Regions from separate parts of the Variovorax sp. CCNWLW225 genome, predicted to be linked through region 1. Evidence: riboswitches for the same ligand, from Rfam matches in the RefSeq annotation. Region 1 holds a riboswitch; the other holds the start of a gene.
The links. Region 1 has a riboswitch for thiamine pyrophosphate ahead of thiC (phosphomethylpyrimidine synthase ThiC). Riboswitches for the same ligand answer to the same signal wherever they lie in the genome.

Region 1 (7,813 bases):
AGGCTACAACCCCGCGTTCCAGACCGGCCCCGAGGTGGGCGTGCGCAATGCCTACGACGCAAGCCGCGTGGCGGGCGGTTCGTCCTCAGGCAATGGCGCGGCTCTCGGCGCACGCATGGCGCCGGCGGCACTGGGCACCGACACCGGCGGCTCGGTGCGCATTCCGTGCGCATTCAACGGCTGCGCTTCGCTGCGTCCGAGCATGAGCCGTTATTCGCAGCGGGGCATCGCGCCGATCTCGCACACCCGTGACACCGCCGGGCCGATGGCGCAGTCGATGGCCGACGTTGCGCTGCTCGACCGCGTGATTGCAGGCGGCGCCCCGCTGAAGCCCGCCGACCTGAAGCGCGTGCGGCTCGGCGTGGTGCCGGCTTTCTACGCCAACCTCGACGCCGATACGCGCGCCGCAACCGACGCAGCACTGGCCAAGCTGCGCGCGGCAGGCGCCACGCTGGTCGACGTGGAGATGCCGAAGCTCATGGAACTCAATGGCGCCATCGGCTTTCCGGTCGCGCTCTACGAGGCGAACGACGACATGGTCGCCTACCTCGCGAAATACCGCACCGGCATCGACATCGCGCAGCTGACGGCCGGCATTGCGAGCCCGGACGTCAAGGCCACCTTCGAGGCGTTCGTGATTCCGCGCAAGCTGCCGGCGCCGAATGGCACGGTCGACGCCAAGCCGGCCTACGACAGCGCAATGCACGTCGCGCGGCCCGCGTTGCAGAAGCTCTACCGCGACACCTTCGCGCAGCACCGCCTCGATGCGCTGGTGTTTCCCACCGTGCCGCGCGTGGCGCCGCTGGCTGCACCCGAGGCCAGCAGCCCCGAGAACTTCGGCGTGCTGATACAGAACACCGACCCCGGCAGCAACGCCGGCATTCCGGGCGTGCAGCTGCCCTCGGGCCTTGGCGCAACCAGCGGCTTGCCCATTGGGTTGGAACTCGACGGGCCCGCCGGCAGTGATCGAAAGTTGCTCGCCGTGGGCCTTGCGGTGGAAAACGTGCTGGGCCGCCTGCCGGCTCCAAAGGCGAAGTAGGGCGCTTTAGCCCGTATCAGCGCTGGGCCCAGCCGGCCAGCGCCGAGCGGCGTTCGATGCCGAGCTTGTCGAAGATGCGCCGCAGGTAGGTGCGCACCGTCGGCACGCTCACCGCCATGCGGCGCGCGATTTCCTTGTCGGTCAGTCCTTCGCAGACAGCCTGAGCGACCTCCTGCTCTCGCGCACTCAGGGCACTCCACGGCGCTTCGGCGGGCATTTGCACGGCAGCCGCTTTACGCTGAGCACGCTGCAGCGCACCGATGAAAGCCGGCTCGATCAGGTCGAGCAGTGCCTTTTCATGATCGCCGAAATCGCCGCGGCCTTTGCACCGCCAGATGCGCAGGTCGCCCAGCGCCCGGTTGCCCTCGAACGCATGCAGGTTCATGCCCCAGTGCAGTCCGTCGCGCGAAAGAAAGTCGGTGAAGAATTCTGTGTGCATCAGTTCACGCTGCGGCATCACGTCGGTCACGCGCGTCGCGCGGCGGTGCGACTGCAGCACGAAGGTGATCGGGTCATGGTGCTGATGCCATTCGCCATAGCGGTCGAGGTTGGCAGGGTCCATGTTCAAGGCTACGCGGCCGTCGAACTGACCGGTCTCGGCATTCCAGACGAAGGAGGCGAACTGGTCCGCATGCAGCAGGTCGAGCAGCGCCCGGCCGAGTCGCTCGCGAATGTCGCCTTCGCCTCGGTCTTCCGCCAGCAGCGTGAAAACGCCGCGCAGCGCCTGCTGTTCGGAGCCTGTCAGGTACATCGCCGCCTCGTTCTTTTCGTGTGCAGAAACAAGGCTAACTTCTAGCAAGCACTGCGCCAAGGGTGGATCTCCGAAGGCGCCCCGGGGTTGCCCCATCGGGGGCAGGGCCGCGAGGTGTTCCAATAGAGGCCTTCATGAGCGCCACTGTTCCCACCACCGGACCCTGCCCCTGCGGCCGCACGGACCGTCGAGACAAGCCCATCGGCTATGCCCTGTGCTGCGGCCGCTACCTCGAAGACTTCGAGGGCACGCCCGCGCCGGACGCCGAATCGCTGATGCGTTCGCGCTATACCGCCTTTGTGCTGGAGCGTGGGCCCTACCTGCTTGCCACCTGGCACGCGTCCACGCGGCCGGCGTCGATCGAGTTCGAGCCCGGCGTGAAATGGCTGGGCCTGGACATCCGCTCGCGATCGGTGCTCGACGCCGACCACGCAGAGGTCGAATTCGTCGCCCGGCAGCGCAGCAGCACCGGCACCGCCACGCGGCTGCACGAGCGCAGCCGCTTCGTGCGCGAGGGCGATCGCTGGTTCTACCTCGAAGGCGACTTGCAGACTCCTGGTTGACTCGGCGGGCCGAGGCTCGCACAATCGGCCTCGCTCCGGGGTGCACGCATGTGGCGTGCTGAGATGGCAAAGCTGCCGACCCGCGAACTTGATCCGGGTCATACCGGCGTAAGAAGAGCTGCACTCCCTGACTCCGGTCCGCCACCCACCCACCGTGGCGGCCCAAAGTCCACCGAGCGATTGCGGAGCACCCTTTCCCTCAACAAGGAGTGCCCCGCATGAATGCCCCCGACAAGTTCACCTCCCTGCTCTCGCTCACGCGCGAGCCCTTTCCCGCTTCGCACAAGTGCCTGATTCCGGGCAGCCGGCCCGACCTGAACGTGCCGGTGCGCGACGTTCTGCTCACCAACGGCGAGACCGTGTCGCTCTACGACACCTCGGGCCCCTATACCGATGCCAAGGTCGAGATCGACGTGCGCCGCGGCCTGCCCGACGTGCGCGGTGCGTGGGTGATCGAGCGCAACGACACCGAAAGCTACGAGGGCCGCACCCACCACGCGCTGGACGACGGTGCCAAGAACGAAGACCGCGACGCCCAGCGCCTGGCCGAACTGCGCGCCGGCGCCTCGGCCCTGCAGCGCACGCCGCGCCGCGCCAAGTCGGGCGCGAACGTGACGCAGATGCACTATGCCCGCCGCGGCATCGTCACCCCCGAGATGGAGTACGTGGCACTGCGCGAGAACGGCAAGCGCGAGTGGATGGCCGAGTACCTGGCCAACGAGGAGCGTGCCAAGCGCGTGGCCGGCAATCCCATGGGCGCGAGCATTCCGCGCATCATCACGCCCGAGTTCGTGCGCGACGAAGTGGCGCGCGGCCGAGCAATCATTCCGGCCAACATCAACCACCCTGAGGTCGAGCCGATGGCCATCGGCCGCAACTTCAAGGTGAAGATCAACGCCAACATCGGCAACTCGGCCGTCACTTCGAGCATCGAGGAAGAAGTCGAAAAGCTGGTGTGGGCCATTCGCTGGGGCGCCGACAACGTGATGGATCTTTCGACCGGCAAGAACATACACACCACGCGCGACTGGATCGTGCGCAACTCGCCGGTGCCCATCGGCACGGTGCCGATCTACCAGGCGCTCGAAAAAGTGGGCGGCGTGGCCGAAGACCTCACCTGGGAGATCTACCGCGACACGCTGATCGAGCAGGCCGAGCAGGGTGTGGACTACTTCACCATTCATGCGGGCCTGCGGCTGCCGTTCATTCACCTGACCGCCGACCGCATGACGGGCATCGTCTCGCGCGGCGGTTCGATCATGGCCAAGTGGTGCATTGCGCACCACAAGGAGAGCTTTCTCTACGAGCACTTCGAAGACATCTGCGACATCATGAAGGCCTACGACGTGAGCTTTTCGCTCGGCGACGGCCTGCGCCCGGGCTCCGGCGCCGATGCCAACGACGAGGCCCAGTTTGCCGAGCTGCGCACGCTGGGCGAGCTCACGCAGATTGCATGGAAGCACGATGTGCAGACCATGATCGAAGGGCCGGGCCATGTGCCGATGCACATGATCCAGTCGAACATGGACGAGCAGCTCAAGCACTGCCACGAGGCGCCGTTCTACACGCTCGGGCCGCTGACCATCGACATTGCGCCTGGCTACGACCACATTGCAAGCGCCATCGGCGCCGCGATGATCGGCTGGGCCGGCACCGCGATGCTCTGCTACGTGACGCCGAAGGAGCACCTGGGCCTGCCCGATCGAGACGACGTGAAGCAGGGAATCATTGCGTACAAGATCGCCGCGCATGCGGCGGATGTGGCCAAGGGGCACCCGGGCGCGCGGTCGCGCGACGATGCGCTCAGCAAGGCGCGCTTCGAGTTCCGTTGGCAAGACCAGTTCAACCTGGGGCTCGACCCCGACACGGCACGTGAATTCCACGACGAGACGCTGCCCAAGGATTCGAGCAAGGTGGCGCATTTCTGTTCGATGTGCGGGCCCAAGTTCTGCTCGATGAAGATCACGCAGGAGGTGCGCGAATACGCCGCCAAGAAGGGCGTGGCGGAGGCCGAAGCCATGGCCGAGGGCATGGAGGAAAAGTCGAAGGAGTTCATGGCGGGCGGTGGGGAGATCTACATCCCGATACGGCCCGTGGCCTGAGCGCGCCCGGGGTCGTTGCTACCATGAGGGGCTATCCCCGAACCCCTTCCAGTGCAATGACCCCATTTCCCTTCGCCGCAGTCCTCTTCGACTGCGACGGCGTTCTCGTCGACTCCGAACCCATCACCAACCGCGTGCTTGCCGAAATGCTCGGCGAGCTCGGTTGGCACCTCACCACCGAAGAGTCGATGAACACCTTCACCGGCAAGGCCGTGAAGGACGAAACGGACCTCATCGAATCCAAGACCGGCGTCAGGATCACAGAGGAGTGGCTCAGGGCATTCAGGGCCCGCCGCAACGAAGCCCTCGAACGGGACTTGGTAGCCATTCCCCACGCTCCCGCAACCATCCGCGAGATTCATGCAAGGCTCAAGGGCCGCATCGCGTGCGCCTCGGGTGCCGACCGCCACAAGGTCGAGCTTCAACTGGCGAAGGTGGGTCTCATCGATTGCTTCCAGGGCCGGATCTTCAGCGGCCACGAGATGCCGCGCTCCAAGCCCCACCCTGATGTGTACCTTGCCGCCGCCGAGGCTCTGGGCGTCGATCCGAAACGCTGCGCGGTGGTCGAAGACACCGTCACGGGCGCCATGGCCGGCGTGGCCGCGGGCGCCACGGTGTTCGGCTACAGCACCGGCGAATCGGGCCACAGCGGACCCGAGGCGCTGCGCAGCGTCGGCGCGCTGCAGGTGTTCAGCGACATGCGGGAACTGCCCGCGCTGCTTGCGGCCCACGGCATGCAGCCGGCCTGAAAAAACCAGCCGGATAACCCAAGCCCCTGCCGCGCACAGGCCTGCAAAGTTTCTGGTGCAATGGACCAAGCAAGCCAAGAAAGGAGCCAGATCGTCATGACTTCCGAATACAAGACCGAACAACCGGCCCGCGCCGAAATCGACGCCCTCAAGGGCCCCGCGGTGGTCGAGTTCGGTACCAACTGGTGCGGTATCTGCAAGGCCGCGCAGCCCAATATCGCAGAGGCTTTTGCCAAGTACCCCGACATCCCGCGCATCAAGGTTGAAGACGGCAGCGGCCGTCCCTTGGGGCGCTCGTTCAACGTGCGCCTATGGCCCACGCTGGTGTTCATGCGCGACGGCAAGGAGGTTGCGAAGCTGGTGCGGCCGGAAGACAGCCAGTCGATCGCGGATGCGCTGGCGCTGATCGACAAGTCGACCTGACTGCGCATCGTTCCGGCCTGTCGCGTAGGCGCTGCGAACCATGAGCACCGAACTGCACCGGCTCGCCCAGGAGGTCGACCTGGACGCGCAGGCCCTAGCACCCTTGCGCCTGCGGTTCGGTCTGGCCTGCGCCCGGCGCGTGCGGCATCTGCTGGAGTCGCCAGAGGCCATCGAAGGCCTCGACACGCTCAAGGCCTTTCTCGACGGCCGGGCTAGCCCGGACGCAGTGGCGCAGGCCATGCACCAGATGGATGTGGTGGCCGGTGGCCATCCGGGCTCGCGCTCCCCGACGGGGCGGCTCATGCGGCGGTGTCCGCGACCTATGCCGTGTCCCAGGCAGTGGCTGGCCGCGCGCTGCAGGCGGCGGCGTACGCGGCCTACGCCACGGTCTATGCCTACGGCGGCTACGCGGTCACCGATCCTGAGGCCTTCGCGGAAGAGTTCGCGTGGCAGGTCTCGGCGTTCCGCGCGCTGCGCGACGACGGGCCGGGGCCAGCCGCACCGGCAGGTTGATCCCGAGTCTCGGGGGGCATGCGTCCGCGCGGGCGCAGAATTTCTGCGGTCGGCCTGCACGTGCAAGCTAGCCGGTGCGGTCAATTTGAACCCGCAAGTCCAATGCATTGGATATGCACGACCGTGCCACGAACGAACGGTGATCCCCTCTCGACGACGCTGCAAGACCTCTCAAAAGTAAGGACATCATGGAACGCTCATTCCTGCCTCTATCAAGGGGAACGCCGCCTGAGGAATTCACGCTCCGTGTTTACTGTCCTCCGGCGATGCAACTCTCCATTCAACCCAGTGCGGAGACACTCGGGTTTACCGTAGTGGGGAGGCCTGTAGATGTTTCGATCGATAAAAACGGCACTTTGGTGCTGATCGCGAAGGGTTTTCCGGTGGCGGATGCCGCAAGGAATTTCTTCCCTGTATTGCAACGAGCGGTTGCGTTGGCAGGTGTGAGCGGACGGTTGGCTGTCAATATGCCTCTAGAGATTTCTGAGACCAAGGTGTCTGACTTTGGTTTCTGGGAGGGGCAACAGGAAGTCATAGAGCACGGGTGGCCAGCAACGCAGCTACCGAATCCTCTTGTTATCTATAACGACGGAGCGTGGGTTTATCCGGAGCACGAGTATGTCGCTCTGATAAAAATCATCCGTATTGTTCCCACCTTTCTTACCGACATTGCACAAATTACGAAAGAGCTGACAGATGCTTCCACGCAGATGCCACAACAAGCAAGGCCGATAGATCGAGAGGTCTTGATCGCCGCGTCATTTCTTGCGCATGGATGTCGATCGACACTGCAAGTGTGGCGATTCCTGATCGCAGTCACTGGACTGGAGATGCTTGCGGATCGACAGCAAGCGGGAGACGAAACAAAGCAGGTGATTGAACTTCTGCGGGAAGATATCGATGCGAAGTACGCGCAGACGCCAGCGGTTCAAGTCGACTGGTTAAAGAATGCAATTCAAGGAGCGAAAGAGCAATCCATCGGCGCCGCAGTAAAGGACTTGGTCATCAACTGGTGCGCTCCGGGCAAGGCGAAGAACCCGCTGCATCAGTTTTTCACCGACGAGGGCGACTGTAGAAAAAAGGTGTCGGCACTTTACGCGCTGCGCTCTCAATATGTGCACAGCGGTCGAGTGACACAGGAAAAGGCTCTCAAGCGATATTCCTTTTCCGAACTTGCGAGCGTGGCGACCGCGTCTCTGCAGCACATCCTCAACGAAATGCTGCGCGGTTAGCCGAATTTGTTCAAGCGAGAGATCGGAGTAATTTTCTTGCGCTCACCGCACAGGAGCTCCGCCCCTCGGAGCCGATGTTGCCTCTGGCGATGAATTCGGCGCCGATTCAGTTTCGACTGCTGCTGGCGCAGGCCGTGGAGGCCGAAGGCGCGGCCGAAGTCCGGGGCGCGCTGCTATAACCCCTGCTGCCGAAAGTCGCGCGGCGCATGCCCGGTCCACTGCAGGAACGCACGCGAAAAGCTCTTCTCGTTGCGAAAGCCCACCGCCAGTGCCACTTGCTTGATTGGCCGATTGGTGCGGCGTAACTGCTCCACTGCCATCTCGTGGCGCACTTCGTTCTTCAGCACCTGCAGCGATGTCCCTTCTTCGTGCAATTGCCGATGCAGCGTGCGGCCCGATACGTTGAGCAGCGTGGCCAGCGCCTCCGCCGTCGTGGCCTCG
Region 2 (7,813 bases), on a different contig from region 1:
CCCTGGCCTTCGAACGCATTTCGACCGCGCTGAACGCCTTTGCCGAAGCGGCCGGCGTGCAGGTGGCCGCCATCGTGCCGATCTCGGCCCTCAAAGGCTGGAACGTGGCCACGCGCCATGCCGACTGGGTGGGCTACGAAGGCCCGAGCCTGCTCGAGCTGCTCGAGGAACTGCCGGTCACCGTGCAGGACGAGGCCGTGCCCTTCGCCTTTCCGGTGCAGTGGGTCGAAAAATTCTCTTCCTCGGCCGACACCTCGCAGGGCCGCCGCGTGTTCTGGGGCCGCGTGGCCTCGGGCCATGTGGAGCCCGGCCAGCGCGTGACGGTGCTGCCCAGCAACCAGACCGCCACGGTCGCCCAGGTGCTGAGCCACACGCGCCAGCCGAAGGTGGTGCATGCGGGCCACAGCGCCGGCATCGTGCTCGACCGCGAGGTGGACGTGTCGCGCGGCGACTGGCTGCTGGCACCCGGTGCCTTCGAGCCGGTGCGCGAAATTACCGCCACGGTCGCCTGGCTCGACGACGAGCCGCTGGTTGCGGGCCGCGTCTACTGGGCGCTGCAGGGCCATCGCTGGGTGAAAGCCAAGGTGGCGCGCATCGTCGACCGGGTGAACATCACGACGCTCGAATCGGAGCCGACGGCACAGCTGGAGGCCAATTCCATCGGCGATGTGGTGCTTGCGCTGCAGCAGCCGCTGGCCGTTCTGCCCTTCACGCAATCGCGGGCATTGGGCTCCCTGGTGCTGGTCGATACGGCCACTCACAAGACCGCTGCTGCCGTGCTCGTGCAGCCTGCCGCCGCAAAGGCCTAAAATCTGGGGTTTTCCCGACCTCACACTGACGCTAAAAGACAAATGACCCACGTCGTCTCTGAAGCCTGCATCCGCTGCAAATACACCGACTGCGTGGACGTATGCCCCGTGGATTGCTTCCGCGAAGGTCCCAACATGCTGGTGATCGACCCGGACGAGTGCATCGATTGCGCGGTTTGCATTCCCGAATGCCCGGTCAATGCGATCTACGCCGAGGAAGACCTCCCGGCCAACCAGATCGCCTTCATCAAGCTCAACGCCGAACTCGCGCTGGCCGACGGCTGGAAGAGCATCACCAAGCGCAAGCCGGCCCTCCCCGACGCCGAAGAGTGGAAAGACAAGACCGACAAGATCGGCGAACTGGTCCGTTGAACCCGGCAGGCGCAGCCCCCATCGAGACCGACGCCCTCATCATCGGCGCCGGTCCGGTTGGGCTGTTCCAGGCCTTCCAGCTCGGCCTGCTCGAAATCTCCTGCCACATCGTCGATGCGCTGCCCACCGCGGGCGGCCAGTGCGTAGCGCTCTACGGCGACAAGCCGATCTACGACATTCCGGGCACCCCGGTCACCAGCGGGCGCGATCTTGCGCAATCGCTGCTGCAGCAGGTGGCGCCGTTCAAGCCGCATTTCCACTTCGGCGAGCAGGTCGCCACCCTCGCCCGCCAGGCCGATGAGCGCCTGCTGCTGACAACGTCGGCGGGCAAGGCCTTCCTCGCCAGGACGGTGTTCGTTGCCGCAGGCGTCGGCGCCTTCGTGCCCAAACGCATCGCGGTCGGAGGCATTGCGCAGTTCGAAGGCAGCTCGCTTTTCTATCACCCCGATTCGCTTGACCGCTTTGCGGGACAGACGGTGGTGGTAAATGGCGGCGACGACATTGCGCTGCAAACTGCCATAGCACTCACGGCCATTGCCAAACAGGTCACGCTGGTGCACCGGCGCGACGGGTTCCAGGCCGATGAAGGTCTCGTCGCTTCGATGCGCGCGCTGGTCGCCGAAGGCAGGCTGGCGTTCAAGGTGGGCCAGCCCACTGCCTTCGATGGTAAGCAGCTGCAGATCACGACGCCCGACGCAACGACTGTCGATCTGCCGCTCGACGCGCTGGTCGCCTGCCTTGGCATTTCGCCTCGCCTCGGCCCCATCGCCGATTGGGGCCTGGAGCTCGAGCGCAAGCAGGTGCCGGTCGACACCGAAAAGTACGAAACCCGCGAGCGCGGCGTGTTCGCGGTGGGCGACATCAACACCTACCCGGGCAAGAAGAAGCTCATCGTCTGCGGCTTCCATGAGGCCACGCTGGCCGCCTGGGGTGCCACCGCCATCGTGTTCCCCGGCAAGGCCGTGCCGCTGCAGTACACGACCACCAGCACGCGGCTGCACGAGCTGCTGGGCGTGGCTGGCACTACTCCGCGCTAGGCAGCAGCGCCCGATACTCGCCAATGAAGCTGCCGATGGCGGCGACGAAGCGGTCGATGTCCGCATCCGGCAAGGGCAGCGACAGCACGACGAAGCCCCGCGGCGAAGCGTAGATGCCTTGGCTCAGCAGGTGAAAGAACAGCAACTGGCGCAGACGCCCGTCGACCACCGCCAGATCGTCCACACGCCGCACTTCCCCTCGGAGGAAATGCGCATTCATCAGCGAACCGACGCCGGTGAACTGCATGGCCACACCCTCCTTCGCGCACAGCGCATTGAGCCGTGCGCGCATCGCTTCGCCGCGCTCGGCCAGCGCGCCGGCAGCCTCGGGGGTGAACAGCTTGGTGAGGCCGGCATATCCCGCCGCCATGGTCATCACGTTGTTGTTGAAAGTGCCTGAATGGGAGAGCGAGCCCGTGCGCGGATCGAACTGCGCCATCACGTCCGCACGCCCGCCGAAAGCCCCGAACGACATGCCGCCGCCGATGTACTTGCCGAGTGTGGTGAGGTCGGACCGGATGCCCAGCTTGTTGGCGAGGCCGTTCGGCGCAAGGCGCGAGGTCATGACCTCGTCGAAGATCAGCAGCGCGCCGACCTTCGTTGCGCCATCGCGAAGCGCCTGGAGGAATTCAAGGCGCCCCGGAATGCAGCCGCTCGCGCCCTGCATCGGTTCGACCAGGATGGCGGCGATGTCCGGCCCGTGCTTGGCGATTTGCTCGCTCGCAAGCTGCGGGTCGTTGTAGGGCAGCACCAGGAAATCGAAGGGCACGGTCGTCGGCAGAGGCTTGGCACCGAAGCCGAGCACGCCGCCGTGATAGCCGCCCGAAAACACCACGATCTTTCGGCGGCCGGTGAAGTGCAGCGCAGCCGTGATCGCCATCAGGTTCGCCTCGGTGCCCGAGTTGGTGAAGCGCAATTGCTCGATCTGCGGAAAGCGCTCGCAGATGGTTTTTGCGAGCCGCCCTTCGAGCAGGTTGTGGCCCGTGAGGTTGATGCCGCTTTGCATCGCCTCGATGACGGCGTCACGGATTTCGGGCGCCGAGTGGCCGTAGACGCCGGCCGTGTACTCGGCGATGAAGTCCGCATAACGGTGGCCGTCGGCATCCCAGAGCGCAGCGCCCTCGCCCTTGGCGATGGTGAGCGGAAACGGCGCGTAGAAAAGCACCGAGCGGCTGTTGGCGCCGGGCATGTAGCGCGCCTGCTCCTCGAACTGGCGCCGGCTCGCGGGATTGCTGTCGATGAAGCGGCGATGCGCCTCGGCAAGGGCATGGTCGATTGCGGCGTCGGTCATGGGCGGGTCCTTCGAAAGTGGCAGGGCAGGCGTTCGCCTTTGATTAATTGATCAACGCTCAATTAATATTATTTATACAATCAATTTCGCGCCCGCACAATGCCAGCATCCATGAAGAAGACCACCTCCGAGCCCAAACCCAAGACCGCCGGCCGCCCCGCCGGCGGCGGCGCGCTGTCCAAGCGGCTCATCGCCGAAGCCGCCCTGGCGCACATCGATGAGTACGGCCTCGGCGCTTTCAGCATGCGGGAGATCGCGGCGCGGCTGGGCGTGTACCCGGCCACGGTGCACTGGCATGTGAGCACGCGCGAGGCGCTGCTCGCCGAAGTGGCCGCCATGGTGATGGCCGATGTCACGCCGCCGCCCGCCAAGCAGGCCTGGCAGGAATGGATCGCGCAGCTGTTCCGTCGCTGCCGTGCCGCGGTGCGCCGCCACCCCAACGTGGCGCAGTTGCTGGGCGCGCAACTGGTGTCGAACGGCAGCCTGCCCATCGAGCTGGTGGAAGGCGTGCTCGCAGCCCTGGTCGAGGCCGGGTTCGAAGGGCAGCCCCTGCTGGAGGCCTACAACTGCGTGATTGCGGCCATGCTCGGCTTCGTGACGATGGAGTTCTCCCCCCTGCCCTCGGACAACACCCAGGCCTGGGCCGAGGAGCTGCGCGAGCGCGTCCACACCATTCGCCCGCTCGATCACCCGGTGCTCACGCGCAACCTGCCGCTCCTGGCCAACCAGGCCTTCATCGTGCGCTGGGACAACGGCAGCACCGTGCCGCTGGACAGCAGCTTCGAGCGGCATATCCAGATCGTCATCGATGGTTTGGAAGCTTTCGCGCGCAGGCTCGTACAATAGTTTCCGCTTTGCGCCACGGCGCGGAGCACCACCGCTAGGGGTGTCGAACCGGAATCCGTTCCGGGGCTGACTGAGAGAGTCCCTTTGAACCTGACTGAGGTAATCCTCGCGCAGGGAAGCTGGTCCGGCGGCCTGTCGCGTTGTCTCGCGCGATGGCTTCGCCGCCGGAGCCTCGCCCACCTGCCAAACCTTTTGCACTGGAGCAACTGGATGGCACACGACGATAGTTTTTCTTCCGCCAACGAGGCGCTGACGCCCTTGCCGGCGTCGCAGCGCGTGTTCGGCTGGCACGACCACGCATCGCTCTGGTTCAGCCTGGGCGTGGGGCTGCTGGTAATGCAGATCGGCGCCTACCTGGTTCCGGCGGTGGGCACGCGCGATGCGGCCATTGCCATTGTGCTGGGCTCGCTGCTCGGCGCGGGCCTTCTGGCATGGACCGCGCGGCTGGGCTGCGAAACCGGCCTGGCGAGCGCCGGGCTGATGCACGCCACCTACGGCAGCGCCTTCGCGCGGCTGCCGGTGCTGCTCAACATCGTGCAGCTGGTCGGCTGGACCACCTTCGAGCTGGTGATCATGCGCGAGGGCACGCAGGCCATCGGCCAGCAGGCGTTCGGGCTCACGCTCACCGGGCCGCTGGGCGGCGCCCTTACCACCCTGCTCTGGGGCGCGGTGCTGCTGGCGCTGCTGGCGGGTTCCATGGTCAAGCTGGTGCGGCGCTTCGTCAGCCGCTTCGGCCTGCCGCTGGTGGTGCTTTCGCTGGTATGGCTCACCTGGCAGTTCGCAACGCGGCTCGAGGCAAAGGGTCTTGAAGCCTTCTGGGCCCGGCCGGGTGCCGGCGGCATGGGCATGTTCAGCGCGCTCGACCTGGTGATTGCAATGCCGGTGTCGTGGCTGCCGCTGGTGGCCGACTATGCCCGCCACGGCAAGCGCAATGCCAACGGACGGGGCGGCCTCGGCAGCGCATTCACCGGCACCTGGCTCGGCTACGCGCTGGCCAACATCTGGTGCTACGCGCTCGGCGTGATGGTGGTGAGCGTGGCGGAGCCGGGCACCGGGCTGGTCACCGCCCTGCTGCTCGCACAGGGCGGGCTGGTGGCGCTCGGCCTGATCCTCATCGACGAGCTCGACAACGCGTACGGCGACGTGTACTCGGGTGCAGTGTCCACCCACAGCCTGCTGCCGCGCTGGAGCGTGCGCCGCTGGGGCCTGCTGATCGCGGCGCTGTGCACCGGGCTGGCGCTGGTGCTGCCCATGCACACGCTCGAGCCATTTTTGCTGATGCTGAGCTCGGTGTTCGTGCCGCTCTACGGCGTGATTCTGGGGCGACTGGGCACGGGCCGGGCCATTGCATCAGTCGGCAATAACCGCCGCGTCGACCTTGGCGCCGCGCTGATCTGGATTGCCGGCATCGCGGCCTATCACGCTGCCGCCAAGTGGGCGCCCCAGTTCGGCTCCGCGCTGCCGACGCTGGCGGCCACCTTCCTGCTGGCGTGGCTCAGCCGGCCCAAGCCGGCATCTACAACAACGGCAGGCGGTGCGTCGGCACTGGCGCAAAACCGTGGTTGAGCGGACCGTGTCCCTCGCCGATGCGCACGCTCGCACCGGCGGCCATGGCGCCGAGCACGTAGGCGCGCGCGCGCTCCACGGCCTCGGGCAACGCCAAGCCCAGCGCCAGCTGCGCGGCAATGGCGGACGACAGCGTGCAGCCGGTGCCATGCAGGTTGCGGCTCGCAATGCGGGCCGAGGCCAGGCGCTTGCGCATACCGCCACGCCCCAGCAGCACGTCGACCACTTCGTCGCCAGGCAAGTGGCCGCCCTTGAGCAGCACGGCCTGTGCGCCAAGCGCCAGCAGTTCTTCGGCCGCCTGGTCGAGCGTATCGATGCCGTCGATGGCATGGCCGATGAGCAAGGCCGCCTCGTCGAGGTTGGGCGTGACCACCATGGCGCGTGGGAACAGCTCGCGCACCAGCACCTGCACGGTTTCGGCGGCAATCAGTCGATCGCCGCTGGTGGCGACCATTACCGGGTCGAGCACCACGTTGGGCAACCGATAGTGATCTATGGCCCAGGCCACCACCTCGACCACCTCGGGCGCATGCAGCATGCCGAGCTTGACCGCATCGACGCCGATGTCTTCGACCACCGCCTGGATCTGTGCCTTGAGAAATGCGGGTGGCACGCTCTGAATGCCCGAAACGCCCAGCGTGTTCTGCGCGGTGAGCGCGGTGATGGCCGTCATGCCGTAGCAGCCGAGCGCCGCGAAGGTCTTCAGGTCAGCCTGGATGCCCGCACCGCCGCCGCTGTCGGAACCGGCAATCGAGAGCACGCGCACGTAGCGCTGGGGCGCTCGGGGCGCGTTTGGGTGTGCAGCTTGGGTCATGCTGAAAATTATCGGCGACTCGCCTTGCCTTGCTCCCTCCCCTCCCGGGGGAGGGTTGGGGTGGGGGCAAGCGGCGTATGCATCGGGCGCTCTGACCGCCCCCATCCCGACCTTCCCCCAAAGGGGGAAGGAGCAAAGCCATGAGCCTTCCGTTTCAATCGGCCGCCATCCTCGGCGCGGGGCTGATGGGGCGCTTGCTCGCGGTCACGCTGGCGCGGGCGGGTTGCAAGGTCGAGCTGTTCGAAGCAGGCCGTCCCGAGGCGGAAGGCGCGGCCGCGCGCGTCGCGGCCGCCATGCTCGCCCCGCTGGCCGAGTCGGCCGTGGCCCCGGTGTCTGTCGTGCGGATGGGCCAGTACGCGTTGAGCCGCTGGCCCGAACTGCTGGCGCCGCTGGCGCAGCCGGTGTTCTTCCAGCGCGAAGGCACGCTGGTGTTGTGGCACCGGCAAGATGCTGCCGAGGCAATGCGGCTCGCGCGCGTGCTGGCCCGCACCGGCGCCCAGGTGCCCGAACTCGCCGCGATGCAGGCGCTCGACGGCTCCGGCATTGCCACGCTGGAACCTTCGCTGGGCCAGCGCTTCGCACAAGGGCTCTTCCTTCCGGGCGAGGGCCAGCTCGACAACCGCGCGCTGCTTTCCGCACTGCTCGCTACGCTGCAAACCAGCCCCGACGTGAAACTGCATTGGCAGTCGCCACGCGCACCGGAAGATTTTTCTCCGGGCGCACCTGGCCAGCCCGACCGCGTGATCGATTGCCGCGGCCTCGGCGCCAAGCCTCAATGGAATGCACTGCGCGGTGTGCGCGGCGAAGTCATTCGCGTGCATGCGCCCGAGGTGGCGTTGCAGCGGCCGACCCGGCTGGTGCATCCGCGCTACCCGCTCTACATCGCGCCCAAGCCCGGCGGCGTGTTCGTGATCGGCGCGACCGAAATCGAATCGGACGACATGTCGCCCGCCAGCGTGCGCTCCACGCTCGAACTGCTGAGCGCTGCCTATGCGGTGCACAGCGGTTTCGCCGAGGCCCGCATCCTGGAGATTGCAACGCAGTGCCGCCCCACGCTGCCCGACAACCTGCCCGCAAT

Region 2: another riboswitch for thiamine pyrophosphate. It lies ahead of V9L20_RS05915 (purine-cytosine permease family protein); the one in region 1 lies ahead of thiC (phosphomethylpyrimidine synthase ThiC).

Annotation. Positions count from the first base shown of each region.
Region 1 covers NZ_JBBCBV010000006.1:237,515-245,327, reverse strand. The annotation lists gene iaaH (indoleacetamide hydrolase) at 1-1,039, shown strand, start outside; gene V9L20_RS13905 (helix-turn-helix transcriptional regulator) at 1,056-1,790, opposite strand; gene V9L20_RS13900 (YchJ family protein) at 1,925-2,353, shown strand; TPP riboswitch at 2,380-2,485, shown strand; gene thiC (phosphomethylpyrimidine synthase ThiC) at 2,572-4,455, shown strand; gene V9L20_RS13890 (HAD family hydrolase) at 4,512-5,204, shown strand; gene V9L20_RS13885 (thioredoxin family protein) at 5,301-5,627, shown strand; gene V9L20_RS13880 (hypothetical protein) at 5,937-6,140, shown strand; gene V9L20_RS13875 (hypothetical protein) at 6,329-7,372, shown strand; gene V9L20_RS13870 (AraC family transcriptional regulator) at 7,546-7,813, opposite strand, start outside.
Region 2 covers NZ_JBBCBV010000002.1:279,156-286,968, forward strand. The annotation lists gene V9L20_RS05890 (sulfate adenylyltransferase subunit 1) at 1-809, shown strand, start outside; gene fdxA (ferredoxin FdxA) at 852-1,181, shown strand; gene V9L20_RS05900 (NAD(P)/FAD-dependent oxidoreductase) at 1,178-2,218, shown strand; gene V9L20_RS05905 (aspartate aminotransferase family protein) at 2,205-3,509, opposite strand; gene V9L20_RS05910 (TetR/AcrR family transcriptional regulator) at 3,621-4,355, shown strand; TPP riboswitch at 4,382-4,489, shown strand; gene V9L20_RS05915 (purine-cytosine permease family protein) at 4,566-5,921, shown strand; gene thiD (bifunctional hydroxymethylpyrimidine kinase/phosphomethylpyrimidine kinase) at 5,872-6,735, opposite strand; gene V9L20_RS05925 (FAD-dependent oxidoreductase) at 6,876-7,813, shown strand, end outside.